Regions from separate parts of the Streptococcus sp. 5905 genome, predicted to be linked through region 1. Evidence: predicted binding sites of a transcription regulator. Region 1 holds the regulator's gene; each other region holds the start of a gene.
The links. Region 1 encodes CtsR, which represses protease genes until heat stress. Its sites were predicted from a motif close to TTGGTCAAAAAAGGTCAAANA; they were not measured.
Positions count from the first base shown of each region.

Region 2: a site for CtsR is predicted at 3,415-3,435, ahead of clpP (ATP-dependent Clp protease proteolytic subunit ClpP). Genes of this name have one in related genera too.
Region 3: a site for CtsR is predicted at 2,236-2,256, ahead of HT680_RS00230 (ATP-dependent Clp protease ATP-binding subunit). Genes of this name have one in related genera too.
Region 4: a site for CtsR is predicted at 2,378-2,398, ahead of HT680_RS05005 (ATP-dependent Clp protease ATP-binding subunit). Genes of this name have one in related genera too.

Region 1 covers NZ_VMLC01000003.1:325,710-333,280, reverse strand. Annotated here, with positions in the region: gene HT680_RS07225 (ABC transporter substrate-binding protein) at 1-586, shown strand, start outside; gene HT680_RS07220 (ABC transporter ATP-binding protein) at 586-1,314, shown strand; gene HT680_RS07215 (CtsR family transcriptional regulator) at 1,433-1,891, shown strand; gene HT680_RS07210 (ATP-dependent Clp protease ATP-binding subunit) at 1,893-4,325, shown strand; gene HT680_RS07205 (AAA family ATPase) at 4,472-5,530, shown strand; gene pnuC (nicotinamide riboside transporter PnuC) at 5,540-6,319, shown strand; gene HT680_RS07195 (NUDIX hydrolase) at 6,321-7,094, shown strand; gene HT680_RS07190 (hypothetical protein) at 7,165-7,395, opposite strand.
Region 2 covers NZ_VMLC01000002.1:22,368-29,938, reverse strand. Annotated here, with positions in the region: gene HT680_RS04915 (branched-chain amino acid ABC transporter permease) at 1-171, opposite strand, end outside; gene HT680_RS04910 (branched-chain amino acid ABC transporter permease) at 175-1,044, opposite strand; gene HT680_RS04905 (ABC transporter substrate-binding protein) at 1,163-2,323, opposite strand; gene HT680_RS04900 (YlbG family protein) at 2,411-2,680, opposite strand; gene clpP (ATP-dependent Clp protease proteolytic subunit ClpP) at 2,759-3,349, opposite strand; gene upp (uracil phosphoribosyltransferase) at 3,528-4,157, opposite strand; gene HT680_RS04885 (cytidine/deoxycytidylate deaminase family protein) at 4,246-4,713, opposite strand; gene HT680_RS04880 (TetR/AcrR family transcriptional regulator) at 4,732-5,289, opposite strand; gene HT680_RS04875 (DegV family protein) at 5,414-6,259, shown strand; gene HT680_RS04870 (NAD(P)/FAD-dependent oxidoreductase) at 6,317-7,498, shown strand; gene HT680_RS04865 (DUF1697 domain-containing protein) at 7,512-7,571, shown strand, end outside.
Region 3 covers NZ_VMLC01000001.1:48,423-55,993, forward strand. Annotated here, with positions in the region: gene pflB (formate C-acetyltransferase) at 1-1,911, shown strand, start outside; gene HT680_RS00230 (ATP-dependent Clp protease ATP-binding subunit) at 2,307-4,412, shown strand; gene HT680_RS00235 (S-ribosylhomocysteine lyase) at 4,473-4,955, opposite strand; gene HT680_RS00240 (ATP-binding cassette domain-containing protein) at 5,241-5,948, shown strand; gene HT680_RS00245 (ABC transporter permease) at 5,950-6,738, shown strand; gene HT680_RS00250 (lantibiotic ABC transporter permease) at 6,738-7,460, shown strand; gene HT680_RS00255 (response regulator transcription factor) at 7,473-7,571, shown strand, end outside.
Region 4 covers NZ_VMLC01000002.1:56,037-63,607, forward strand. Annotated here, with positions in the region: gene HT680_RS05005 (ATP-dependent Clp protease ATP-binding subunit) at 81-2,339, opposite strand; gene HT680_RS05010 (DUF1797 family protein) at 2,576-2,806, opposite strand; gene HT680_RS05015 (amino acid ABC transporter permease) at 2,997-3,680, shown strand; gene HT680_RS05020 (amino acid ABC transporter ATP-binding protein) at 3,680-4,414, shown strand; gene HT680_RS05025 (TfoX/Sxy family protein) at 4,448-4,768, shown strand; gene HT680_RS05030 (bifunctional methylenetetrahydrofolate dehydrogenase/methenyltetrahydrofolate cyclohydrolase) at 4,918-5,775, shown strand; gene HT680_RS05035 (HAD hydrolase family protein) at 5,780-6,553, shown strand; gene HT680_RS05040 (phosphate ABC transporter ATPase) at 6,607-7,392, shown strand; gene HT680_RS05045 (NAD(P)H-hydrate dehydratase) at 7,407-7,571, shown strand, end outside.

The DNA of each region.
Region 1 (7,571 bases):
GAAATACGGAACTTGGAATGACCCAACGGAACTTGCTATGTTGAAAACCTTGGTAGAATCACAAGGTGGGGACTTTGAGAAGGTCGAAAAAGTACCAAACAACGACTCAAACTCGATTACACCGATTGCCAATGGTGTCTTTGACACTGCTTGGATCTACTACGGTTGGGACGGTATCCTTGCTAAATCTCAAGGCGTAGATGCTAACTTCATGTACTTGAAAAACTACGTAAAAGAGTTTGACTACTACTCACCAGTCATCATCGCTAACAACGACTACCTCAAAAACAACAAAGAAGAAGCTCGTAAAGTCATCCAAGCTATCAAAAAAGGCTACCAATACGCTATGGAACACCCAGAAGAAGCTGCAGATATCCTCATCAAAAATGCCCCTGAACTCAAGGAAAAACGTGACTTTGTCATCGAATCGCAAAAATACTTGTCAAAAGAATACGCAAGTGATAAGGGAAAATGGGGACAATTTGATGCAGAACGCTGGAATGCTTTCTACAAATGGGATAAAGAAAATGGCATCCTAAAAGAAGACTTGACTGACAAAGGCTTCACTAACGAATTTGTAAAATAATGACAGAAATTAGACTAGAACATGTAAGCTATGCCTACGATGATGAAAAGATTTTAGAGGATATCAACCTGCAGGTGACTTCAGGTGAAGTGGTCTCTATCCTAGGTCCCAGTGGTGTTGGAAAGACTACCCTCTTTAATCTAATCGCTGGAATTTTAGAGGTCCAGTCGGGAAGAATTGTCCTTGATGGCGAGGAAAATCCCAAGGGGCGCGTGAGTTATATGTTGCAAAAGGATCTGCTCTTGGAGCACAAGACGGTGCTTGGCAATATCATCCTGCCCCTCTTGATCCAAAAGGTCGATAAGGCAGAAGCTATTGCTCGAGCGGATGAAATCCTTGCGACCTTCCAGCTGACAGCTGTACGGGATAAGTATCCTCATGAACTCAGCGGAGGGATGCGTCAGCGTGTGGCCTTGCTCCGCACCTACCTCTTCGGGCACAAGCTCTTTCTCTTGGACGAGGCCTTTAGTGCCTTGGATGAGATGACCAAGATGGAACTTCACGCTTGGTATCTGGAGATTCACAAACAGTTGCAGCTGACGACATTGATTATTACCCACAGTATCGAGGAGGCCCTCAATCTCAGTGATCGCATCTATATCCTAAAAAATCGGCCTGGACAGATCGTCTCTGAAGTCAAACTAGATTGGTCTCAGACTGAGGACAAGGAAGTTCAAAAGATTGCCTACAAACGAAAAATATTAGCAGAATTAGGATTAGATAAGTAGAAAAATAGGGAGTCGGTGAAGATTATTCTTTACTTGCTCCCTTTTCCTTTAAAAAAATCAAAAATTTCGGTATAATAGTCAAAGATAGTCAAGGTTCAAAGAAGGAGTTTGATTTACTATGAGATTTAAAAATACATCAGATCATATCGAAGCCTATATCAAGGCAATTTTAGACCAGTCTGGTATCGTGGAATTGCAGCGGAGTCAGCTGGCGGATACCTTTCAGGTTGTGCCTAGTCAGATCAACTATGTCATCAAGACACGTTTTACTGAAAGCAGAGGTTACTTGGTTGAGAGCAAGCGTGGTGGTGGAGGCTACATTCGCATCGGGCGGATTGAGTTTTCAAATCATCATGAGATGCTCCGCGATTTGCTTTACTCGATTGGTGAGCGAGTTAGTCAGGAGATCTATGAGGATATTCTCCAGCTTTTGGTGGAGCAGGACTTGCTGACCAAGCAGGAGATGACCTTGCTGACTTCAGTAGCAACAGATCGTGTCCTAGGGGAAGAATCCTCAGTTGTCCGTGCCAATATGCTCCGACAACTATTACAAGAGGTAGATAGAAAAGAGAAGTAAGATGAACTATTCAAAAGCATTGAATGAATGTATCGAAAGTGCCTACATGGTTGCGGGCCATTTTGGAGCTCGATATCTAGAGTCTTGGCATTTATTGATTGCCATGTCCAATCACAGTTACAGTGTAGCAGGTGCCACTCTAAATGATTATCCTTATGAAATGGACCGTTTAGAAGAGGTCGCTTTGGAACTGACTGAAACGGACTATAGCCAAGATGAAACCTTTACGGAATTGCCCTTTTCCCATCGTTTGGAGGTTCTTTTTGCAGAAGCAGAGTATGTGGCCTCAGTGGTCCATGCAAAGGTGCTAGGGACAGAGCATGTATTATATGCAATCTTGCATGATGGCAATGCCTTGGCGACTCGCATCTTGGAGAGAGCAGGCTTTTCTTATGAAGACCAGAAAGATCAGGTCAGAATTGCTGCTCTTCGTCGCAATTTAGAGGAACGTGCAGGATGGACAAGAGAAGACCTCAAGGCTTTACGTCAACGCCATCGCACAGTAACTGACAAGCAAAATTCCATGGCCAATATGATGGGTATGCCTCAAGCTCAAAGTGGAGGCCTAGAGGACTACACGCATGACCTGACGGAGCAAGCGCGCTCTGGCAAGTTAGAGCCAGTTATCGGTCGAGACAAGGAAATTTCACGTATGATTCAGATTTTGAGTCGGAAGACCAAGAACAATCCGGTCTTGGTTGGAGATGCTGGTGTCGGAAAAACAGCTTTGGCACTTGGACTTGCCCAGCGTATTGCTAGTGGGGATGTACCTGCGGAAATGGCCAAGATGCGCGTGTTAGAGCTTGATTTGATGAATGTCGTTGCAGGGACACGTTTTCGTGGTGATTTTGAAGAGCGCATGAACAATATCATCAAGGATATCGAGGAAGATGGCAAAGTAATCCTCTTTATTGATGAACTTCACACCATCATGGGTTCTGGTAGCGGTATTGATTCGACTCTAGATGCGGCTAATATCTTGAAACCAGCCTTGGCTCGCGGAACTTTGAGAACAGTTGGGGCCACCACTCAGGAAGAATATCAAAAACACATCGAAAAAGATGCTGCCCTTTCTCGTCGTTTTGCCAAAGTGACGATTGAAGAGCCAAGTCTAGCTGACAGCATGACCATTTTGCAAGGTTTGAAGGCGACCTATGAGAAACATCACCGTGTGCAAATCACAGATGAAGCCGTTGAAACAGCTGTCAAGATGGCGCATCGTTACTTGACTAGTCGTCACTTACCAGACTCTGCTATCGACCTTTTGGATGAAGCGGCAGCAACAGTGCAAAACAAATCCAAGCATGTGAAAACAGACGAATCCGGTTTGAGTCCAGCTGACAAGGCTTTGATGGATGGCAAGTGGAAACAAGCTGCCCAGCTAATCGCAAAAGAAGAGGAAGTCCCTGTCTATAAAGACTTGGTAACAGAATCTGAAATTTTGACTACCTTGAGTCGCTTGTCAGGGATTCCAGTCCAAAAACTGACTCAGACTGATGCCAAGAAATATCTGAACTTGGAAGCTGAATTGCACAAACGTGTCATCGGCCAAGATCAAGCTGTTTCAAGCATTAGCCGTGCGATTCGCCGCAATCAGTCAGGAATTCGCAGTCACAAGCGTCCGATTGGTTCCTTTATGTTCCTAGGACCGACGGGAGTTGGTAAGACCGAATTGGCAAAGGCTCTGGCAGAAGTCCTCTTTGACGACGAATCAGCCCTTATCCGCTTTGATATGAGTGAGTATATGGAGAAATTCGCAGCTAGTCGTCTCAATGGAGCTCCTCCAGGCTATGTGGGCTACGAAGAAGGTGGGGAGTTGACGGAGAAGGTTCGCAACAAACCATACTCCGTTCTCCTCTTTGATGAGGTAGAGAAAGCTCACCCAGATATCTTTAATGTCCTCTTGCAGGTTCTGGACGACGGTGTCTTGACAGATAGTAAGGGACGCAAGGTTGACTTTTCAAATACCATTATCATCATGACGTCAAACCTTGGTGCGACAGCCCTTCGTGATGACAAGACGGTCGGCTTTGGAGCCAAAGATATTCGTTTTGACCAGGAAAATATGGAAAAACGCATCTTTGAAGAGTTGAAAAAAACTTATCGACCAGAGTTTATCAACCGTATTGATGAAAAGGTGGTCTTCCATAGCTTGGATAGCGAACACATGCAGGAAATTGTCAAGATCATGGTCAAACCATTGATTGCTAGCCTAGCAGAGAAGGGTATCGACTTGAAACTGCAAGCTTCGGCACTGAAGTTGCTAGCTAGTCACGGTTACAATCCAGAAATGGGAGCTCGCCCACTTCGCAGAACCCTGCAAACAGAGGTGGAAGACAAGCTAGCAGAACTCCTTCTCAAGGGAGAACTAGTAGCAGGCAAGACACTTAAGATTGGTGTCAAAGCAGGCCAGTTAAAATTTGATATTGCTTAAAAATGGAGAATCAGGAGAAGTCCTGATTCTTTTTTTGATGCCTTTTTATAAAAAATGATAAAAAACTATTGACAAAACAAAAATATAGTATATAATAAAAACATAGAAAATAAAAATATTAAAAACTATAAAAAGGTAAAACGTTTATGAAAAAGAAAACAGCAGTGGTATTTGGAACCTTTGCCCCTCTCCATCAAGGGCATATCGATCTGATTCAGCGAGCGAAGCGTCAGTGTGACCAGGTCTGGGTAGTCGTTTCAGGCTACGAGGGAGACCGAGGGGAGCAGGTAGGCTTAAGTCTTCAAAAACGATTTCGCTATATCCGAGAGGCTTTTCGTGATGACGAGTTGACCTCTGTCTGCAAGCTGGATGAGACCAATCTTCCCCGTTACCCTATGGGCTGGCAGGAGTGGTTGGACCAGATGTTAGCGGAGATTTCCTATGATGAAACCCAGCAAGAACTGACTTTCTTTGTGGGAGAAGAAGAATACCAGCAAGAACTAGCTAAACGTGGATTTGGCACTGTCTTGCAAGAAAGAAAGTTTGGTATCTCAGCGACTATGATTCGAGAAAATCCAAGCAAATATTGGAAATACATCGCTCAACCCTTCCGACGTCAGTTTACAAAGAAAGTCTTGATTATGGGAAGTGCTAGTAATGGGAAGACCACTCTAGCAAAGGATTTGGCAAGGTATTACGATGCGCCTGTTAGTCTGGAATACGCGCGTGAGTACCAGATCAAAAACAATGTCCGCGACGATGAATTGACTCCAAAGGATTACTACTATCTCCTTTTAGGGCAGTATGACCAGACCTCAAAGTTAATCGACAGCAATGCCAATCGAGGTCTAGTGATAGCCGATACCAATTCATTAGTAACCAAGGGTTACTATGACTATTACATGGAGACAGAGGACCAAGGGGACTTATCAGGAGAAACCTTTGACAATCTCTTTGCCTCTATCTTGGCCAAGGAAAAATGGGACTTGATTCTCTTTGTGCAGCCTGTTGGCTCCTATGTCAATGACGGATTTAGAGATATGACCATGGCAGAAGACCACATTCGCTACAGTTTTTCCCAGCATTTGGACCAGATGAGGGAGCGATACTTAACCACCATTCCACTAGTTTATCTAACGGAGGATTATCTAGGCAATTATGAAGCAGCAAAAGTGGCTATCGATGCCATTTACCAAGCAGATTAGGAGAAAATTATGAAAAAGCTAACTGAAAAAATCACACAATTTATCGAAAACTTTGAAAATGTCCATGCCGAAGCTCGCAAGATCGGTTTTGTAGGAATCATGCGCCTGATCTGGAAAGATCTCTTTGTCGGTCGTAGCCTTTTCCAGTGGTTATATCTTATCGCCTTGTCAAGTGTTCCCCTGATCTTGGAATTCACGCAAAATACAGAAAGTCATGACTGGCTGAGCTTGTTTGCATCTTGGACTGGGATTGTCTGTGTTATCTTGGTAGCAGAAGGGCGTGCAAGCAATTATCTCTTTGGGGCCATTAACTCTGCTATCTATTTGATTTTGGCCATGAATGCGACTTTTTATGGCGAAGTCTTGACGACCGTTTATTTCTTTGTCATGCAGCCGATTGGTCTCTATGCTTGGTTGTCCAATCGTATCAATGACCAAGGAAAACCAGAAGAATCCCACTTTGAAGCTAAGAAATTATCTGTTCTTGACTGGCTCAAGTACTTGGTCTTGACTGCTATTATCTGGATTGGCATGGGCTTGGCTTATCAAAGTATCAATAGTGCTCGCCCTTTCCGTGATAGCGTAACCGATGCGACCAATGGTGTTGGTCAGCTTTTGATGACACGTCTCTATCGTGAGCAATGGATTTTCTGGATTGCCACCAATCTCTTTAGTATCTACCTCTGGTGGGGTGAAAATATTCACATCCAAGGTATGTACTGGGTTTACACACTCAATAGTCTAGTGGGATGGTACCAATGGACCAAGGCAGTTCGAAAGGAGGCTTAAAATGGTAGACACGAAGATTTCAGCAGAGATGACGGAAAAAGAATATTATGAAATCCATGCCAGTCAGGCGGAGTTTTTAGACTGGTACTACAAACAGGAACTCCCTCAATATGAAAAACCAAGTGTGACAGTAGATATGGTGGCTTACTGCTTTGTCGAAGGAAAGATCAAGCTCCTGCTGATTCGTCGCAAGGCCCACCCTTATCAAAACTGTTTAGCTCTGGTTGGAGGCTTTATGGATAAGGGAGAGGATGCTGCGCATGCCTGTCAACGCGAGGTGAGAGAAGAAGTCAATCTCGATCTTCCTTTAGAAAAAATCGAGCAATTGATGACAGTTTCGACTCCCGGTCGTGATCCACGTGGCTGGACGGTGACCATTGCCCACTTGGTTTATCTGCCTAGTCGCGCATTAGACCTTGTTCAAGCAGGAGACGATGCCAAGGATGTGGTTTTTGTAGATGTCGATTTTCAGACAGGCAAGTGCTTCTTAGAGGGAGTAGAGTTGGAGGAAAGTGCCTTCGCCTTTGACCATTATGCTATTATCCAAGAGTCTATCAAACGAATCCAAGGCCGTCTCGACTGGAACCCAACCTTTCTCTATCTGCTGGAGGAGGAGTTCACTGTCTACGAAGGAACTGAACTGGTCAATCTCATCAACCCAGGTCGCCCAATCGTCAGCAATAACTTTCTCGTAAAATATGGCGAATATGTAGAAGAAGTCGGACTCAAACGAGTTCCTAAAAAGAAACCAAGAAAAACCTATCGATTGAAATAAAGAGGTTGGGACCAAAATCCCGACCTCTTTGTTTGTCCTTAATTAGATTGCTTTTCTGTTGCGACTGTTTTTATGAATGGCTATCTTTCTTAGAATTGCTCAACATGTGAGTAAAGAAGTCTTTGTATCGATACTTGAGATAATTCTCATGAAAAAATAACAAGGCGATATAGACAATCATAAAGATCATCGTCAGATAAAACACATCAAATGCGGTTCGCGAATAGTAAGTGGCTGTTTGATAAGAACCAATAGCTCCCAAAATCAACCAAGGAAGATACTTGAAATACTTGTTTGTCACAAGAATCTACCTCCTATTTCAATAGTATTGTAGACCTTTTTAGAACAATGCAAGCGATTATAAAAGTAAGATGTAAAAAATGACTCTAATCTAGGAAATTTTTCTATTTTTTCGTTTCGATTACGAATAGAAATAGTAGAGAAAACAATTTTTAAAATAGTTTCTCTAAATAGTTG
Region 2 (7,571 bases), on a different contig from region 1:
ACCAACAATTAGGTTCAAACCTACTGCAAGGATGATATTAATCCCAATTTGTTCTAAAATTTGGACATGGAATAGATTGAGAACACCAGCAGAAACCAATACGCTAATCAATCCATAACCCGCTAACAGAAGGAATAACCAGAGAATATTTACTTTAAGATTTGTCTTCATTGTTTACACCTTCTCTTTCACATTCTTGCCGAGGATACCTGCAGGACGAACAATCAGAATCAAAAGTAAGATTCCATATACGATAGCATCACGGAAATCAGACATACCAAAGGCAGTTGCAAATGTTTCCAACAAACCAATAACAAATCCCCCTAGAGCTGCACCAGGAATAATCCCGATACCACCAAGAACGGCCGCAACGAATGATTTTAGACCTGGAGTCACACCCATCAACGGTTCAAGAGAGTTGTAGTAAAGGGCAATGAGGACACCTGCTGCACCAGCAAGAGCTGAACCCAAAGCAAAGGTAAAGCTGATTGTACGATTTACATTAATTCCCATCAATTGAGCAGCGTCACTATCAACTGATACCGCACGCATGGCTTTCCCCATTTTTGTTTTTTGAACAATCACTTGCAATAAAATCATCAGGAGTAAGGAAACTGCTAAAATCATTAACTGGACGTTTGTCAAGCTGATTGGCCCCAAATCATAGCGAACTGTTTGAATGGCTTGAGGAAAGGCGCGAGTATTGGCACCGACCAAGTAAACCATCCCGTATTCCAGTAGGAAAGACACTCCGATGGCAGTAATCAATACAGCAATACGTGTAGAGTGTCGCAAAGGACGGTAGGCAAGAAATTCAATCACAACACCAAGCAGTGCGGTTCCTACCATTGAAATAATCAAAGCTAAAAAGAAATTCATTTGGAAAGAATTAATCAAAAAGTAACCAATAAAGGCACCCATCATATAAATATCACCGTGGGCGAAGTTGATGAGTTTGATAATTCCATAAACCATGGTATAACCCAGGGCCAAAAGTGCATAAACACTACCCAGAATTAAACCATTCACAAGTTGTTGGAGCATAGCATTCACTCTTTTCTATCGTTATTTTTAGAAAATTTCTCAATTTTCACAAGTTCATAAACACCGAAACAGGGAGTGAGTCAAAGGCTCATTCCCTATTTCAGCTACTATTCTAATGTTATGGTTTTACAACTTCTGCTGCTTCCACTTTACCATTGTTCATGGTCATCATGTAAGCAGTTTTCACTGTGTTGTGATCTGCATCAAAGCTCGTTTGACCAGTCACACCATCAAAGTCTTTGGTTTTAGCAAGGTTGTCCTTGATTTCACCTGAGTTTTTAGCACCTTTTGCAGCATTAGCTACTAGGTAAACTGAGTCATAGGCCAAAGCTGAGAATGTTGAAGGTTCTTCATTGTATTTAGCACGGTAGGCTTCAAGGAAAGCTTTAGCTTTTGCAGAAACATCAACTGTAGTTGAGAATCCTGAGATGAAGTAAATGTTTGATGCTCTTTCAGCAGTTGCTTGTTGAACAAATTCTTCACCGTTAAAGCCGTCACCACCAACGATAGGTTTATCAATTCCCATACCACGCGCTTGGTTTACGATTTTACCTGCTTCTGTGTAGTAACCTGGAACAACGATAGCGTCAAACTCTTTCCCTTTCATTTTAGTAAGGGCTGCTTGGAAGTCTGTATCACCTGCCACAAAAGTTTCATCTGCTACAATCTCACCCTTGTAGGCTTCGCGGAAAGATTTGGCAATACCTTTAGCATAGTCACTTGCATTGTCCGTATAAAGAACAACCTTCTTAGCATTCAATTTATTTGTCACATAGTTTGAAATAATCTTCCCTTGGAAGCTATCTTGGAAAGTTCCGATAAATAGATATTCTTGACCTTTGGTCAATCCATCTTGAGTCGCACTTGGTGAGATCAATGGCACTCCTGCTTGAGTAGCGTTGGCTACAGCTGCAGCAGTTGCACCAGATGTCGCAGGTCCTACGATAGCTGTAACTTTTGATTGGGTAACTAGGTTAGTTGTAACAGAGGCAGCCTCAGCAGTTTCAGATTTGTTATCTTTATCCACAACTTCTATTTGTTTTCCATCGATACCACCTGCAGCATTGATTTCATCAACAGCAAGTTGAGCACCTTTTTGTTCAGAAGTACCATAGGCAGCTACAGCACCTGTTTCTTCAAAGTTAAAACCGATTTTGATAGTCTTTTCGTCTACTGGGTTACCAGTTGTATTTGACGCTCCTGACTTGACCTCTCCACAAGCAGCGAGAAGAGCTACGCTAGCAAGAGCCACAAAAGATAGGGCAAATTTTTTCTTCATTTTTAATCTCCTTATAGTTGTTTCAAAAATAGTATGTTAAGAATATACCGAATTATCAGAAAATTGTCAACACATTTATCTCATTTTTTAAATGATAACGTTTTCCTCAGTGCGATAGAGATTGCCAACAAAGGGAGTTTCTAACTCTTGAATGTGGCAACGTCTTATTTTTTTGATAAATCTTTCCTTACCTAATCTCTCAACTAAGTCATCTAGCTCCTCAGTTGGAACATAGAGCTGCAAGTAACGATGTTTTTTGGAATGGTAACAGATATCACCGTATTCCTGAAGTTTTTTTGCATCACGATTATAGTAAAGATAGATGATTAATCCTGATCGATTTGTTTTTTCAAGCATGAGGGATCCTCTTTCTAAGAAATCTTCCCCTATTATACCAAAAAAAGCAAACTCCGTCGAGTTTGCTTTCTAGGTTGCTTAGCTCAAAGAATTGTTGGCCATGATTTCATCAATGAAGCCATATTCGAGCGTTTCTTGGGCACTCATCCAGTAATCACGTTCAGCATCTGCATGAATTTGCTCAACTGATTTACCTGAGTTAGTCGCAAGGATTTGCTCCAAAGTCTTACGAGTTTTGAGCAAGTGTTCTGCAGCGATTGCCATATCTGTTTGTTGGGTACCACCACCTGTACCACCCATTGGTTGGTGAATCATGTACTCTGCATTTGGAAGCATGAAGCGTTTGCCTTTTGCTCCACTTGATGCAATAACAGTCCCCATAGATGCAGCCATTCCCATCACGATGGTTTGGACATCTGCCTTGATAAAGTTCATGGTATCAACGATTGCCAAACCAGCTGACACAGAACCTCCAGGTGTATTGACATAAAGGTAAATATCCTTTGTACTATCTTGGGCATCCAAGAAAAGTAATTGGGCGATAACGGAGTTGGCCATGTTGTCTTCGACTGGCCCAGTTAGCATGATGATGCGGTCTTTCAGAAGACGAGAGTAAATGTCATAGGAACGTTCTCCACGGCTTGTTTGTTCAATAACTACAGGAATCATTCATTTCTCCTTTTAATGTTGAATTTTCTTAGTCATGCGACTCAATACAGAACTATTATATCTTTTTGGTCAAAAAAGGTCAAATTTTTGCTCTATACTATCGACAGAATCAAAAATTCAACCTCCTCGCGAAATTAGAAACATCCTCCAATTTCATCTTTAAGACTCTATCTGAGTCTTATTTCGTACCGAACAAGCGGTCTCCAGCATCTCCGAGACCTGGAACAATATAGCCATGTTCATTCAAGTGTTCGTCCAGAGCTGCTGTAAAGATTTCGACATCTGGGTGAGCTGCTTGAAGAGCTTTCACTCCTTCTGGAGCAGCTACTAGGCAGACAAACTTGATGTTTGATGCCCCACGTTTTTTAAGCGAGTCAACAGCCAAGATAGCTGATCCACCTGTTGCAAGCATTGGATCGACGACAAAGATTTGACGTTGGTCAATATCCTCAGGCAATTTCACCAAGTATTCAACTGGTTGAAGGGTTTCTTCATCACGGTACATACCAATATGACCAACTTTTGCTGCTGGAACCAAGCTCAAGAGTCCATCTACCATCCCGATACCTGCACGCAAGATTGGGACAATCGCCAATTTTTTACCAGCCAATTGTTTTTGAACGGTCTTTGTGATAGGTGTTTCGATTTCCACGTCTTCAAGTGGAAGATCACGAAGTACTTCATATCCCATCAACATTGCAATCTCATCTACTAGCTCACGAAAAGCTTTTGTAGAAGTGTCTGTACGACGCAAGATTGACAATTTATGCTGAATCAGTGGATGATTAATGACTTCAAGTTTTCCCATTTTCTGAATTCCTTCTTTCAATTTATTCTTCTTATTATATCAAAAAACGGTTTAAAAAGCTTTCTAAACCATTTATTTTTATTAATTTCTAAATCAAATCTGCCTCTTGAAGAGCCGTCTGAACAGTCTCTAATGGTAAATGGGTCAACTCGGTGCCTTTTTCTTGATAAAGATACTGGGCATAGTCATCCATTCGGTACTGGTTGATATAAACCACGCGCTTGCAACCAACTTGTAGCAGTTGTTTGGTACAGTTCAGACAAGGAAAATGGGTCACATAGGCTGTAAATCCTCTTGGAACCCCTCGTTCAGCTCCTTGCAAGATGGCATTGACCTCGGCGTGAAGGGTTCGGACACAGTGACCTTCAATGACCAGACATTCGTGGTCGATACAGTGCTCCGTTCCTGATACAGAACCATTGTAACCTGTTGAAATGACCTTATTATCCTTAACGAGGACAGCTCCTACTTTGGCACGTTTACAGGTTGAACGATTGGCAATCAGTAAAGCCTGGGCTGCAAAGTACTCATCCCAAGCCAGTCTTTTTTCTGTCATAATTCTTCTCCTTATCCCCTATTTTTTGAAAAATGGCAAGCGTAAATCTGCAATCTTTTCAGCTGGAACCTTCATGCCATCCTTGATCCATTTGAGCAGAACCGATACGATGGCAGAACTCCAAAAGGAATGAAGGTAGCTGCTAACACCTTTTGATTTTCCGTGGTATTTTTCCAGAAATTCCTGCATAGCTTGGACAAAAATCTTTTCCAAGTGGTAGTCCAGAGCGAGTTGGATAACCTTGGCTTCTTTTTTTGCTGCGCGGAAAAGGTGAACCCAGACTAGATAAAGGTCGGTTTTGACATCGTAGTGGCTCAACTGTTCCATTATATTATGAACACTGCGTTTAAAAACACTTTCTAAAATTGCTTCTTTAGAATCATAATTGCGATAAAAGGCAGCGCGTGAGACACCCGCCCGCTTGACCAACTCTGAGATACTAATCTTAGCCAAGTCTTTTTTCTCCAGAAGTTGCAAAAGAGCCGTCTCAATTGCTTCTCTGGTTAAAAAATTGGATTCTTGATTGGATTTTCTGAGATTTTCAAGAGATTTTTCAGATATTTTACGTTCAGACATAACAATTTCTTTCTACTTGTGACAACAGAGAGGTGGTACTTTTGTTTCAAGGGCTTTCATGATATAATTGTAAAAAAAGACAGAACCTTTGTCAATGTATAAGTGACAAAGATGGAGAATTTCTATGACTTGGAAGATTGTAGCTGACTCTGGTTGTGATTATCGTCAATTGGTAACTCCCGCTATCGATACTGAATTTGTCAGTGTTCCTTTAACTATTCAAGTGGCTGATCAGGTCTTTATTGATGATGCCAATCTCGACATTGACTACATGATGAAAACCATGTATGCGACTTCTGAGGCTTCAAAATCAGCTTGCCCTAGCCCTGATGATTACTTGCGTGCATTTGAAGGTGCTAAGCATATCTTTGTCGTTACCATCACTGGTACTCTTTCTGGTAGCCATAACAGTGCACAGCTCGCTAAAAACATCTACCTCGAAGAACACCCTGACACTCAGATTCATGTGATTGATAGTTTATCTGCAGGTGGGGAGGTTGACTTGATTGTCGAAAAAATCAATGACTTGATTGACCAAGGACTTTCTCATGAGGAAGTTGTTGAAGCTATTACAGCCTACCAAGAAAAAACGAAGTTGCTCTTTGTTCTTGCTAAAGTTGATAACTTGGTCAAAAATGGTCGTTTGAGTAAGCTTATCGGTACGGTCGTTGGCCTTCTCAACATCCGTATGGTTGGAGAAGCAAGTGAAACTGGAACCCTAGAGCTTCTTCAAAAGGCTCGTGGTGCTAAAAAGTCCCTTCAAGCAGCTTATGAAGAACTCATCAAGGCTGGCTATGCTGGTGGTCGTATCGTCATGGCCCATCGCAGCAATGAAAAATTCTGTCAGCAATTGTCAGAACGCTTGCTGGAAACATTTCCACAAGCCAATATCAAAATCCTCCCAACGTCTGGTCTCTGCAGTTTTTATGCAGAAGATGGCGGTTTGTTAATGGGATATGAAATTAACTAAGATCATCCGTAACAAGAGATGCCAAGCATCTCTTGTTTTTTGTGGTACAATAGAGCTATGAAACATTTTGATACTATTGTCATCGGTGGTGGACCTGCTGGCATGATGGCTACGATTTCCAGTAGCTTTTATGGTCAGAAAACTCTTCTCATCGAAAAAAATCGCAAACTTGGTAAAAAATTAGCTGGAACTGGTGGTGGTCGTTGTAATGTAACCAACAATGGAACTCTAGACGACCTACTGGCTGGCATCCCTGGGAATGGGCGCTTTCTTTACAGTGTCTTCTCCCAGTTTGATAACCATGATATCATCAACTTTTTTACGGAAAATGGAGTTAAACTCAAGGTTGAGGACCACGGACGCGTCTTTCCTGCTAGCGACAAGTCTCGAACCATTATTGAAGCTTTGGAGAAGAAAATCACTGAACTTGGTGGGCAAATTGCCACTCAAACGGAGGTTGTTTCAGTTAAAAAAGTGGATAACCAGTTTGTCCTGAAGTCTGCAGATCAAACCTTCACTTGTGACAAACTGATCGTCACAACTGGTGGTAAATCCTATCCTTCCACTGGATCGACTGGATTTGGCCACGATATTGCCCGTCATTTTAAACATACCATTACCGAGCTTGAAGCTGCTGAAAGTCCATTGTTGACAGATTTTCCACATAAAGCTTTGCAAGGGATTTCGCTTGACGATGTGACCCTAAGCTATGGCAAACATGTCATCACTCATGATTTGCTCTTTACCCACTTTGGTTTATCTGGCCCTGCTGCCCTACGCATGTCCAGCTTTGTCAAGAGTGGTGAAATCCTCTCACTGGATGTCTTGCCTCAACTTTCTGAGAAGGACTTAGCTGCATTTCTAGAAGAAAATCGGGAAAAATCCTTGAAAAATGCTTTAAAAACTTTACTTCCAGAACGCTTGGCAGAATTTCTTGTGCAAGGCTATCCTGACAAAGTCAAACAGCTGACTGAGAAAGAACGGGAGCAACTTCTCCAGTCCATCAAAGCACTCAAAATCCCTGTGATTGGAAAAATGTCCCTTGCCAAGTCCTTTGTTACTAAAGGTGGCGTCAGTCTCAAAGAAATCAATCCTAAAACTCTGGAAAGCAAACTCGTTCCCGGCCTCCACTTTGCTGGCGAGGTACTGGATATCAATGCCCACACGGGTGGGTTTAACATCACTTCTGCCCTCTGTACCGGCTGGGTGGCAGGCTCAAATCCAATAAATACCAAATAAGAAAGGAAGTCCTTTGGAACATATTGTTTTACTAAGAGGCGTTACTCCTAATGGAAAAAATGCTATCCCGAAA
Region 3 (7,571 bases), on a different contig from region 1:
GTTCACGAAATCTTCACTAAATACGTAACAACAGTTAACGACGGTATTTTCCGTGCCTACACTTCAAACATTCGTCGTGCTCGTCACGCTCACACTGTAACTGGTCTTCCAGATGCCTACTCACGTGGACGTATCATCGGTGTTTACGCACGTCTTGCTCTTTACGGTGCAGACTACTTGATGCAAGAAAAAGTCAACGACTGGAATGCAATTAAAGAAATTGACGAAGAAACAATCCGTCTTCGTGAAGAAGTAAACCTTCAATACCAAGCTTTGCAACAAGTTGTTCGCTTGGGTGACCTTTACGGAGTTGATGTCCGCAAACCAGCGATGAACACGAAAGAAGCAATCCAATGGGTTAATATCGCCTTCATGGCTGTCTGCCGTGTTATCAACGGTGCTGCAACATCTCTAGGACGTGTGCCAATCGTATTGGATATCTTTGCAGAACGTGACCTTGCTCGTGGTACATTTACTGAATCAGAAATCCAAGAATTCGTTGATGATTTCGTTATGAAACTTCGTACAGTTAAATTTGCTCGTACAAAAGCTTATGACCAATTGTACTCAGGTGACCCAACCTTCATCACAACTTCTATGGCTGGTATGGGTAACGATGGTCGTCACCGTGTTACTAAGATGGACTACCGTTTCTTGAACACTCTTGACAACATCGGTAACTCTCCAGAGCCAAACTTGACAGTTCTTTGGACTGACAAATTGCCATACAACTTCCGTCGCTACTGTATGCATATGAGCCACAAACACTCTTCTATCCAATACGAAGGTGTAACAACAATGGCTAAAGACGGATACGGAGAAATGAGCTGTATCTCATGCTGTGTGTCACCACTTGACCCAGAAAACGAAGATCAACGCCACAACATCCAGTACTTTGGTGCTCGTGTAAACGTTCTTAAAGCCCTTCTTACTGGTTTGAACGGTGGTTACGACGATGTTCACAAAGACTACAAAGTATTTGACATCGATCCTATCCGTGACGAAGTTCTTGAATTCGAATCAGTTAAAGCGAACTTTGAAAAATCTCTTGACTGGTTGACAGACACTTACGTAGATGCTTTGAACATCATCCACTACATGACTGACAAGTACAACTACGAAGCTGTTCAAATGGCCTTCTTGCCAACTAAACAACGTGCCAACATGGGATTCGGTATCTGTGGATTTGCTAACACTGTTGATACATTGTCAGCTATCAAGTACGCTACGGTTAAACCAATCCGTGATGAAGATGGCTACATCTACGATTACGAAACAATCGGTGAATACCCACGTTGGGGTGAAGATGACCCACGTTCAAACGAATTGGCAGAATGGTTGATCGAAGCTTATACAACTCGTCTACGTAGCCACAAACTTTACAAAGACGCAGAAGCTACAGTATCACTCTTGACAATCACATCTAACGTTGCTTACTCTAAACAAACTGGTAACTCACCAGTCCACAAAGGTGTATACCTCAACGAAGATGGTTCTGTGAACTTGTCTAAACTTGAATTCTTCTCACCAGGTGCGAACCCATCTAACAAAGCTAAAGGTGGATGGTTGCAAAACTTGAACTCACTTGCTAGCCTTGACTTTGGTTACGCAGCTGACGGTATCTCATTGACAACTCAAGTTTCTCCACGTGCTCTTGGTAAGACTCGTGACGAACAAGTTGATAACTTGGTAACAATCCTTGATGGTTACTTCGAAAACGGTGGACAACACGTTAACTTGAACGTTATGGACTTGAACGATGTTTACGAAAAGATCATGTCAGGTGAAGACGTTATCGTACGTATCTCTGGATACTGTGTAAACACCAAATACCTCACTCCAGAACAAAAAACTGAATTGACACAACGTGTCTTCCACGAAGTTCTTTCAATGGATGACGCATTGAGCTAAAATTCAATTGGAATAGAGAAAAGCCAGTCGGTCTGACTGGCTTTTTGTGTGCTTAAAAAATTTTTCAAAAAATAGTCAAATTTGGTCAAAAAGTTATTGACTTTTACTGACCAATGTGATATAGTAGAAACATAAGGAAAATGAATTCCTTAGAAAACTTCATTTTCAATGATTCTATTTCTTGAAAATGTACGATAGATACCCTAGAAAGGGGTGAGGCCTATGTTAAATCTAACAGACTTTGAAAAGAAGATGATAGAAGGCTTATTTAAAAAAGAAAAACCAGAAATTATACGTAGGGTAGCTAGTTAGCTAGTCTAAAATTTTTAAAACAAAGGTCAAAGATAGTCAATATCAGAGATCGCAAATAATTAACAATAAACGAGGTAAAGAATATGAATAACAACTTTAATAACTTTAACAACATGGATGATTTGTTTAACCAATTGATGGGTGGTATGCGAGGATACAGTTCTGAAAACCGTCGCTACTTGATTAATGGACGAGAAGTGACACCTGAGGAATTTGCTCATTATCGTGCAACTGGTCAATTGCCAGGAAATGCAGAATCTGACGCGCAAATGCAGCAATACACTTCAGGTATGAAACAAGACGGTGTCCTTGCTAAACTAGGTCGTAACTTGACAGCGGAAGCTCGTGAGGGCAAATTGGATCCTGTTATCGGACGAAACAAGGAAATTCAAGAAACATCTGAAATCCTCTCACGTCGTACCAAGAACAATCCTGTACTTGTAGGAGATGCAGGTGTTGGTAAAACAGCAGTTGTCGAAGGTCTAGCACAAGCGATTGTGAACGGAGATGTCCCAGCTGCCATCAAGAACAAGGAAATTATTTCCATTGATATCTCAGGTCTTGAGGCTGGTACTCAATACCGTGGTAGCTTTGAAGAAAACGTTCAAAACCTAGTCAATGAAGTAAAAGAAGCAGGAAATATTATCCTCTTCTTTGATGAAATTCACCAAATTCTCGGTGCTGGTAGCACTGGTGGAGACAGTGGCTCCAAGGGGCTTGCGGACATTCTCAAGCCAGCTCTCTCTCGTGGTGAGTTGACTGTTATTGGAGCGACAACTCAAGATGAATACCGTAACACCATCTTGAAAAATGCAGCTCTTGCTCGTCGTTTCAACGAAGTGAAGGTCAATGCTCCTTCAGCAGAGGATACCTTTAAAATCCTTCAAGGAATTCGTGATCTCTATCAACAACACCACAATGTTATCTTGCCAGACGAAGTCTTGAAAGCGGCAGTGGATTATTCTATCCAATACATTCCTCAACGCAGCTTGCCAGATAAGGCTATTGACCTTGTGGACGTAACGGCTGCTCACTTGGCAGCTCAACATCCTGTAACAGATGTGCATGCTGTTGAACGGGAAATTGAGGCAGAAAAAGACAAGCAAGAAAAAGCAGTTGAGGCAGAAGATTTTGAAGCAGCTCTCAATGCCAAAACACGTATTGCAGAATTAGAGAAAAAAGTCGCAAACCACACAGAAGACATGAAAGTGACTGCAAGCATCAACGATGTGGCTGAATCTGTGGAACGAATGACAGGTATTCCAGTGTCACAAATGGGGGCTTCAGACATCGAACGTTTGAAAGATATGGCTCATCGCTTGGAACACAAGGTGATTGGCCAAGATAAGGCAGTAGAAGCAGTAGCTCGTGCTATCCGTCGTAACCGTGCAGGATTTGATGAGGGCAATCGCCCAATCGGTAGCTTCCTCTTTGTAGGGCCTACTGGGGTTGGTAAGACGGAACTTGCTAAGCAATTGGCACTCGATATGTTTGGAACCAAGGATGCGATCATCCGCTTGGATATGTCTGAATACAGTGACCGCACAGCCGTATCTAAATTGATCGGTACAACAGCTGGTTATGTGGGATATGATGACAATAGCAATACCTTGACAGAACGTGTTCGTCGCAATCCATACTCTATCATTCTCTTGGACGAAATTGAAAAGGCTGATCCTCAAGTGATTACTCTTCTCCTACAAGTCTTGGATGATGGTCGTTTGACTGATGGTCAAGGCAATACAGTGAACTTCAAGAACACTGTCATTATCGCAACATCAAATGCTGGATTTGGCTATGAAGCCAACTTGACCGAAGATGCGGACAAACCAGAATTGATGGATCGTTTGAAACCATACTTCCGTCCAGAATTCCTCAACCGCTTTAACGCAGTTATCGAATTCTCACACTTGAACAAGGAAGACCTTTCTAAGATTGTGGACTTGATGTTGGCGGAAGTCAACCAAACCTTGGCTAAGAAAGACATTGATTTGGAAGTCAGCCAAGCAGCTAAGGACTTTATCACAGAAGAAGGCTATGACGAAGTTATGGGTGTTCGTCCACTCCGTCGCGTGGTTGAACAACAAATTCGTGATAAGGTGACAGACTTCCACTTGGATCATCTAGATGCCAAACATCTGGAAGCAGATATGGAAGATGGCGTTTTGGTCATTCGTGAAAAAGCCTAAGTCGAGATTTTGAGAATAAAAAAAGAAGGAACTAGCTAAAAAGCTGGTTCCTTTTTGTGTTTAGATGACATGGCGTTCAAAGGCATCATCTGAAATTCCTTGTTCCAAGATGAGTTTCGCCCATTCTTTAGCAGAAAAGAGGCTGTGGTCCTTGTAGTTTCCGCAAGATTCAATGGTTGTTCCAGGGACATCTTCCCAAGTAGTAGTCTCAGCGATTTCCTTGAGCGAATCCTTGATAACAGCTGCAATCTCAGCGCTGGTGTGACGTCCCCACATAATCATGTGGAAGCCTGTGCGGCAACCAAATGGCGAACAGTCAATCATGCCGTCAATGCGGGTGCGGATGAGTTTGGCCAAGAGGTGTTCGATAGTATGAAGGCCAGCAGTAGGGATAGAATCTTCATTTGGTTGTACCAAGCGAATATCATAGTTGGAGATGACGTCTCCCTTTGGTCCTGTTTCTTCTCCAATCAAGCGAACATATGGTGCTTTAACAATGGTGTGGTTAAGTTCAAAACTTTCAACAATAACTTCTTTTGACATGGTAAATCCTTTCAGTTTTCTTCTTTCATTATATCATAAAGCCTGCTCTTGATGGAGTTTGATAAATGACTTTTTGGTACTAGAATGATAATAAAGTCTCCATACATAAACCTCAGAATTATAAAGAAAGAATGGAGTAAAGGAAAAGAAAAACTGAGTTCTTTCTAATGAAGCTAGAGCGATTTTTGAAAGGCGAGATCAACTTTTAGAATTTTTGCTCGATTTCTGAACTAATTCTGAACTAGACTGGATATACTGGAGAAAATAAAGATAAAGGAGTTCAGTATGGAACATGTAGTGAAAATAGAAGGAGTCTGCAAAAAACATGGCAGTAAGCAGATTTTAAAAGATATTTCTTTTACAGCTAGAAGCGGGCGGATTACAGCTTTTCTGGGGCCGAATGGTGCTGGTAAAAGCTCGACCTTGAGGATTCTCTTGGGGTTAGATCGGGCGACGTCTGGAACTGCGACTTTTGATGGGCGAACTTATCAGTCAATGACTTATCCGCTCAGAACGGTAGGTGCAGCCTTTGACGGCATTGGCGGTCTGCCAAATCGAAAGGTCTATGACCACTTGAGAATTATTGCGGCGAGTAATGCTATTCCCAAGTTTCGGATTGATGAGGTTTTGGAGATGACTGGGATTGCTCATAAGAGGAAGGACCTCTTGTCAAGCCTGTCTCTGGGGGAAGGTCAGCGGTTGGGTTTGGCAGCAGCTTTGCTGGGAGATCCTCAGTTTCTTATATTAGATGAGCCGACCAATGGACTGGATCCAAGTGGGATTAAGTGGTTTAGAAAGTTCATCCGTCAGCAGGCTGATTTAGGGAAAACGGTACTTCTATCTTCTCATATCCTATCAGAGGTGCAAATGGTGACAGATGATGTAGTCTTGATTCATCATGGGCGAATTATTGAGCAGGGACGATTGGAAGAGGTGCTGCAAGATTCAGACAGTCTAGAAGATCTCTTCTTTGATTTGACAGAGGAGGTTTAAGATGAAAGAAACGATGTCTTTATTGCATTCAGAATGGTTGAAAATTCGCTCAACCAAGGCTTTCAAAGTGAGTGTGGCCTTCATGTTACTATTGGTGCCTGTCGTATCCTGGTTGGAGGGCCGACAGTATCTGTCTATCGGCTTGGATGCTACACCTGAGACGGTTCCTAATCTGATAAACGCCATTGATCCGCTGGAATATCTAGGTCTCAACGGGGCCTCTATGGCAGTCATGGTTTTGGTCATCTTAGCTGGAATTTTGGGAGCTATGGAATTTCAGTCTCATAGCTTGAGAACCAGTCTCTTGGCCTGTAATAACCGCCTGAAGTTGCTTGTGGGGAAACTCATGACCTTTGCTTGCTTTTCTCTTGCCACTAGCTTTTTATCAATCTACTTTAGTTATATGGTCATGCATCTGGCTTTAGGAAAGGAAGGGCTTGATCCGATTCTGCTCAATCCGGCAGCTTGGAGTTTGATTTTGTGGAAAACCTTATCTCTAACCTTATTAGGAATCCTTTCATTTTTGTTAGGTTTATTGGCTCGGACCATGCTAGTTCCTCTGCTTTTTCTCATACCCCAGATCTATAATCTGGGAAACTACCTGGCAGCTCATACGAGTTGGGGGACTTATTTGCCACAGCCATCAGGAGAGTTGTTTGCTGCAACGCCAACTTCCCAATATGCTAACAATCCCTTGCAAGGGCTGTTGATACTAGTTGCATGGTTGCTAATCATCGGCGGCATGGCCTCTCTGCGCTTTTTGAAGACGGATTTAGGAGGGCGCTACTGATGATCAAAGCTCTGCTTAAAAGTGAATGGATTAAGTTCCGTTCTTACTATCTCGCTCTTGGTGCCGCCTTGGCGGCTCTGGTAGTCGTTCCATTTTTTCTGATGAATCTTGACTATAGTCAGACAGCAGTTGGTCAGACGAAGGCTCTGAGTGAGGCTTTGCATGCCCTCTATCTGGCGCAGCCTGTCATCGTCATCTTTACTTCCCTCTATTTTGCCCAGGAGTTTGTCAAGTCTGGGATGCGAACGAATTTTCTAACCGTATCAAATAGAAGGGCTTGGTTGGCTGGGAAAAGCCTTTTTCTGGCCTTGCTGCTCTTGTCTCTCTACAGTGTGATGATAGGCAGCTGTTTCCTTGTTATGCTGGCTCGTTTTGACCTAGCCTTCAGCTGGTCCTTACTGGGGAAATTCCTCTATTACAGCTCTTTTGGTCTTCTCAGCAATCTTTTTCTAGCTTTTTTAGCTGCCGGCCTCGCTTTGCTATTTCAATCTTGGGTTGTGCCGGTGTCGGTGCTCTTTCCTCTTTTGATTGGTCTCAGCCGTCTATTGGCAACTTTCATCAAAGAAGCAAAATACCTGCCCGATCTGGCTACACTAAATCTTTTTGAGTATGAAGGGCTTCAGCATTCAATAGATCTATCAGGGCTGGGAATACAGCTGTTATGGTTAGCTTTGGTTTGGGGCTCTGCTATATTCTTAAGCTTGAAACGAGATGTTCGCTAGAGGTATGCTATAATGGAAATTATGAGACAGTATCGTATTTTGGTGGTTGATGACGACCGGAGCATTTTGAAGCTGGTGAAAAACGTCCTAGAGCTCGATGCTTATGATGTG
Region 4 (7,571 bases), on a different contig from region 1:
GCGAGCTGTCAAGAATAAACAGTTATTTTAGTAAAAAAAGGTGCAGAAATTGATGGACTTCCTGCACCTGTTAGATCGTTTTATTCTTCTTTTTCAGAAGCAATCTCTTCTGTTTTTTCAGTTTTTTTGGCAGATTTGATTTGAATCTTACCATTGCTTGTCATGACTGCTTTGAGGGCTTTCTCGCTTGGATTTTCAAGGTAGTAGTCAGTGATGGCGTCCTCGATATGGTCTTGAATGGTACGACGGAGTGGGCGTGCTCCCATTTTTGGATCGTATCCCAAATCAACTAACTTTTCCTTGACCTTGTCTGTCACATCGAGATGGATGTTGTTGCTAGAGAGGCGTTTGTTGACATCCGCTAGCATGAGTTCGACGATTTGGAGAAGGTTGTCCTTGCTGAGAGGTTTAAATTCGATGATGCCGTCAAAACGGTTCATAAACTCAGGACTAAAGAAGTTGCCGAGTTCACCGAGAACAGAGTTCGTTCGACCTTCACGAGCAGCTCCAAAACCAACGCTGGCTTCGGCCTTACCAGTACCCGCATTTGAGGTCATGATAATGATGGCATCCTTAAAGCTAACTGTTCGTCCTTGCCCATCAGTCAAACGACCATCGTCCAAGACTTGGAGGAACATGTGCATCACATCTGGGTGGGCTTTTTCAACTTCATCGAGAAGGATGAGAGAGTAGGGATTGCGACGAACTTTTTCCGTTAACTGACCAGCTTCATCGTAGCCGACATAGCCTGGAGGGGCTCCGACTAACTTAGCCACGCTGTGTTTTTCCATGTATTCACTCATATCAAAGCGAATCATGCTCTCAGCAGAACCAAAAAGTTCAATGGCTAGTTGTTTGGAAAGTTCTGTCTTACCGACACCAGTTGGTCCGACAAAGAGGAAACTTCCGATTGGGCGGTTGGGAGTACCAAGTCCAACACGATTACGACGGATGGCTTTGGCAATCTTATCGACAGCTTCATCTTGACCAATGACATGAGCTTTGAGGTCGTCTGCTAGATGGATAAGCTGAGATTGTTCCTTTTCTTTGAGCTCACCAACAGGGATATTGGTTTTCTGCTCAATGATATGTTCAATGGTTTTCTCGCTGATGATTGGAGTATCCTGATCGGTCACCTTGTTCTTTTGCATTTCCTTGTACTTGGCAATCTGGTCACGGAAGTAGGCAGCTTTTTCAAAGTCTTCCTCTCGTGTAGCCTGAGCCTTGAGATTCTCAGCTTCAATTAAACGTTGATCAATCACTTTAGGATCAACAAAGTTCAGCGTCAAATTCATCTTTGAACCGGCTTCGTCTAAAAGGTCAATAGCCTTGTCAGGTAAGAAACGGTCTTGGATGTAGCGGTTGGAAAGATTTGCAGCAGCTTCAATAGCAGCGTCTGTGTACTTGACGTGATGGTAGTCTTCGTATTTCTTTTGAATCCCTTTGAGGATGGTAATGGTTTCTTCGACAGTTGGTTCATCTACCTTGACAGGCTGCATACGGCGCTCTAGAGCAGCATCTTTTTCAATGATACGGTATTCATTGAGAGTAGTAGCGCCAACCAATTGCAATTCACCACGGGCAAGGGCAGGTTTGAGGATATTGCCTGCATCCATATTTCCATCGCCAGCAGATCCTGCACCAACAATTTCATGGATTTCATCGATAAAGAGGATGATGTCCTCGCGTTTGCGGATTTCTTCCATGAGCTTTTGCATACGTTCTTCAAATTGGCCTCGGATACCTGTTCCTTGAACTAGACTGACCACATCCAAACGGATAACTTGCTTGCCTTGGAGTTTATGGGGAACATCGCCATCGACAATCTTCTGAGCTAAACCTTCGACAACGGCTGTTTTACCAACACCTGGTTCTCCGATAAGGACAGGGTTGTTCTTGGTTCGACGGTTGAGGATTTCGATAACGCGAATAATCTCTTCGTCTCGACCGATAACAGGGTCAATATCCCCACGACGGGCAATCTCAGTAATGTTGATACCATATTCCTCTAGGAGCCCTCTTTCTTGGCTAGAGGGTGTTTGAAGTGGACCACGATTTTGAGGTCCGTAGCCCCCATTTCCACCGTGACCATCACCTGATTGAGTCGGAGGGATGTTATTAGAAGAAGGTCTGAAATTGTTCAAATCATTGAAAAAGTCTCCGAAAGGATCAAAGTCACGATTGTTTAGGTCAGTCATTCCTTTAAAGAGGGTATTGTTTGGGTCCGTTTTGATAATTTTATAGCAATTTTGACAGAGATCAATTTGCTTTTGCTGTCCATTGATATTGGTATAAAGATGAATTGTTGAGTCGTTTATTTTACAGTTTTGACAGAGCATACATCTACCTCATTTCATTCTTATCCTTGACCTGATAAATGGTCAAAAATAGTCAAAGTTTTATACTCTCATTATAGCATGATTAAGGTGTAAAGCAAGTAAAAAGATTGAGAAGTGGTCGTTTTTAAAAGAGGGATTCATGGAGAATCAAGCGACATTAAAGGTAAGAAAAAATCCCATTTGTGGTGACAAAAAGGATTCTCATTCATCGGGCCTTACTACCCGTTGTTTTTATATTAGTAAAGGAGTTCGTAGATCTCCATTGCAATCAAGTCAATGCTATCAAAGGTATAGGTTTCACGAGCCTCTACGTCGCGAAGGGTGAAGAGTGATCCATTTTCTTCGTCATAGCTGTATGCAACTTCAGCAACAACAACTCCTTCACGTTCAAAATTACGTTTTAGATTTCCGCCATCTTTTGTCATAGCTTCTAGGCGGTTGATGATTCTAACCAAATGTGATTCCATTATGATTCTCCTCCATTTCTTATCGTTACTATTTTACCATAAACAAGAGGTAGTTGACTAGAAAAAAACTATGATTTCTCTCTATTTCTCTATTCTATCAAGTTAATTGTTAAAATTAGAGAAAAGGATTGCATTTTAATTCAATTCATGTTATAATCATACAACCTAATGCATAGAAAGTTGATTGAATATGAATTTTTCCTTTTTACCAAAGTATTTACCTTATTTTAATTATGGTGCTCTTATCACGGTAGTGATTTCAATTCTGGTGGTCTTTTTCGGTACCATTCTAGGTGTCTTATTGGCCTTTGCCCAACGTTCACGTTTTAAACCTCTTGTCTGGTTTGCAAATGTTTATGTATGGATTTTCCGAGGAACACCGATGATGGTGCAAATTATGATTGCTTTTGCCCTCATGCATATCGATGCGCCCACTATTCAAGTAGGGATTTTAGGTGTGGACCTTTCTCGTTTAATTCCAGGTATTCTGATTATTTCGATGAATAGTGGTGCCTATGTGTCTGAAACCGTTCGTGCAGGAATTAATGCAGTTCCTAAAGGGCAGTTGGAGGCAGCTTATTCCTTGGGTATTCGTCCTAAAAATGCTATGCGTTATGTTATTTTGCCACAGGCAATCAAGAATATTTTACCAGCATTGGGAAATGAATTTATCACCATTATCAAGGATAGTTCGCTTTTGTCAACAATCGGAGTCATGGAACTTTGGAATGGAGCTACAACGGTAGCAACAACGACCTATCTACCTCTAACGCCTCTCTTATTTGCAGCCTTTTATTACTTGATTATGACTTCTGTTTTGACAGTGGCTTTGAAGGCATTTGAAAATTACATTGGACAAGGAGACAAAAAATAATGACAGAAACCTTGATAAAAATCGAAGGCTTGCATAAGTCTTTTGGGAAGAATGAAGTCTTGAAAGGGATTGACCTTGAGATCAAAAGAGGAGAAGTTGTGGTCATTATCGGTCCGTCAGGGAGCGGGAAATCAACTCTCCTTCGTTCGATGAATCTCCTTGAAGAAGCAAGTAAAGGCAAGGTTATCTTTGAAGGAGTTGATATCACAGATAAGAAAAATGACCTTTTTGCTATGCGTGAAAAGATGGGCATGGTATTCCAACAATTCAACCTCTTTCCCAATATGACGGTGATGGAAAATATCACCTTGTCACCAATAAAAACCAAAGGAGAAAGCAAGGAAGTAGCGGAGAAAAGAGCCCAAGAACTGCTAGAAAAAGTTGGTCTACCAGATAAGGCAAAGGCCTATCCACAGAGTTTGTCAGGTGGGCAGCAACAACGGATTGCCATTGCACGTGGTTTGGCTATGGAACCAGATGTTTTGCTCTTTGATGAACCGACTTCAGCCCTAGACCCTGAGATGGTTGGGGAAGTTCTAGTTGTTATGCAAGACCTTGCTAAGTCGGGGATGACCATGGTGATTGTGACTCATGAAATGGGCTTTGCGCGTGAGGTAGCAGACCGTGTTATCTTTATGGCGGATGGAGTTGTTGTCGAAGATGGAAGGCCAGAGGAAATTTTTGACCAGACCCAAGAACAACGGACCAAGGAATTTTTGAGTAAGGTTTTGTAAGACCTCATTTTTAGAAGAAATGGAGTAGGCATCATGGCTTCCAGTAAAGAATATTTAGATTTTATTCTTGAACAGCTATCGGAACTAGGGGAGATAAGTTATCGTCCAATGATGGGAGAGTATATCCTTTATTATCGTGGGAAGATTATTGGGGAAATCTATGATAATCGTTTGTTACTGAAGCCTGTGAAGGTGGTTTTGGATCAACTGGGACAGACTAGGCTTGAACCTCCTTATGAAGGAGCTAAGGAGATGATTTTAATAGAAGATCTTGAAGACAAGTTATTTCTAGCGAGACTAATCAAGGATATGTACGAAGTTTTACCTGCTCCCAAGGTCAAAAAGAAAGCATGATAGACTTGCCTAAGATAAATAGGCACTAAAAGCTCGATAAGAGCTTTTTCTTATAGTTTCAAACTATAAGGTCTATTAGTCAAGAAGTGTTAGAATGCCAAGTCATTTTTTGATATAATAGAAGATATTTGATAGAAAAGAGAAGAAATATGGCACAGATTATTGATGGGAAGGCTCTTGCAGCTAAGTTACAAGGACAGTTGGCTGAAAAGACGGCTAAACTAAAAGAAGAAACAGGTCTAGTTCCAGGATTGGTGGTGATTTTGGTGGGGGACAATCCAGCCAGCCAAGTCTACGTTCGCAACAAGGAACGGTCAGCTCTCGCTGCTGGCTTCCGTAGTGAAGTTGTGCGAGTTCCAGAGACCATTACCCAAGCGGAATTGTTGGACTTGATTGCTAAATACAATCAAGATTCAGCTTGGCATGGGATATTGGTCCAGTTACCTTTACCCAAACATATCGATGAAGAGGCAGTTTTATTAGCCATTGACCCCGAAAAAGATGTGGATGGTTTCCATCCGCTAAACATGGGGCGCCTCTGGTCTGGTCATCCAGTTATGATTCCTTCGACACCTGCAGGAATCATGGAAATGTTTCATGAGTATGGAATTGAGTTGGAAGGTAAAAATGCGGTTGTTATCGGTCGCTCAAATATTGTTGGGAAGCCCATGGCTCAGCTACTTTTGGCTAAGAATGCAACAGTGACCTTGACCCACTCACGCACCCATCATCTTGCTAAGGTGGCTGCTAAGGCAGATATTCTTGTCGTTGCTATCGGTCGTGCTAAGTTTGTGACTCCAGACTTTGTGAAACCAGGTGCGGTTGTCATTGATGTAGGGATGAACCGTGATGAAAATGGCAAGCTTTGTGGAGATGTTGACTATGATGCTGTTGCACCACTTGCTAGTCACATCACACCTGTACCGGGTGGAGTTGGACCTATGACCATTACTATGCTGATGGAGCAAACCTATCAGGCAGCGCTTCGAACACTAAACAAGGACTAGGAAGATGAAATTCGTATTTGACCTTGATGGAACACTGTCTTTTGACTATATGACCATAGATGAGGAGATTAAGCAGGTTCTTTTAAAGGCTGAAGATTATGGTCACGAGCTTGTGTTTGCCTCAGCACGCTCTTATCGGGACTGCTTGGGTTTATTAGGTCCTGAACTCAGTCAGCGCTTGGTTATAGGTTTGAATGGAGGCGTAGCCTACCATCTGGGACAGGCTATCTATGAAAGGAATCTCGATGCTAGAGTTTATCAGGCGCTAGTGGATTATTGCCAGACCTATAATCTCCCTTTCTTTGCAGATGATTGCTTTGACTATAGTGGTCAGATTGTGGAGAAGATTCCATTTATCTCTAGTGTGGATCCCCTAAAGGTCGCTCGTCATCAGAAACTCGAGGACTTGGGTACTCCGATTAAGGTAGTCGTTTATATGGGTGACCATGAGGATTTGCTTGATGACCTGCTTCGTCAGTTAGAAAGACTGGGGCAGGCTCATCTGTCCTATCATGCACATGAAAAGTGCCTTTATGTTAATCCCTTGGATACTCATAAGGCTACAACAGTTGAAACGTTATGTGGGGAAAATTTCATCGCCTTTGGAAATGACCAAAACGATATTGAACTGTTTAAAACGTCTCTCTATTCAGTCCAGATAGGCGATTTCACAGGCCTTACTCCATATGCAGATGAAACGTTAGAGCTAAAAGGAGCTCCTTCTCCAGCTGTTGCTGCTAAAATCATACAGACCTTTGCAGAATTTAAGGGGAAATAGTGTAGAAGGAGGTCTGAACCTCCTTTTGTAGTATAATGGAGTGAGGTGATTAGATGATTTTAAAAATTTATAATGGAGAATATAGTTTACAATGGGATGGAATATACTACTTAGCACTAATTGATTATCCAAATATTCAAGAGTGGGAATTAGAAAAAATTGCTAAATTTATAGCTTACGAAAAACTTCATAAACGTCAAACAAGTATCGAGTGTGTCGATTCTTGTTTGAAAAAAGAGATTTTAGATTACATCTGTCAGCATCCCTTTCTTCCACCATTTACCCCTACAGATAAAAGAGTAGCTTCGATTTATGATCTACATAAGAGGCTAGTGACTTCAGACTACTGTAGCCATACTACGACTATAGATGCAGCGATTTCTATTTTTAAAACAGGTCAGCTCTTATCTGCTGTGAAAGCCTTTAGGCGAGATGCTGAGGAGTTGGTTTTGGATAGTCGAAATGCTGCATCTGATCCGAAAGATTATTTTGACTATGTCATGTTAGGATGGTCAAATACAAGTTCTGGTTATCGATTGGCGATGGAGCGCTTATTAGGTCGAGCTCCTTCAGAGGAAGAATTACAAGACAAGTTTATTCCTGGAGTAAGTTTTCATTTTATCTATACAGATTTGATTAAAGTTCCTGGTTATATTTTTGATGGTTACCATGTTGTAAAAATTAAGAACATGCTGAATTTATTAAGTGAGTTGTATATTTGCATTATTCCAACCCAAATACAAGATAGGGTGTATTATCTTGACTATGCTGGAGAAGACTTAGAAGAGTGGACTAAGAAAGTCTATCAAGTTGTTTTAAAACAATCAGATAAAGGATAGTTGAGGAAAAAACGATGAAAGTGATTGATCAAGCTTTATTAGAAAAAGTCATTGTTGAACGTTGTTGTCACAGTCATAAGGGAGATTACGGTCGCCTGCTCTTGCTGGGAGGGACCTATCCTTATGGGGGAGCTATCATCATGTCAGCCATTGCAGCTGTCAAAAGTGGTGCAGGTTTA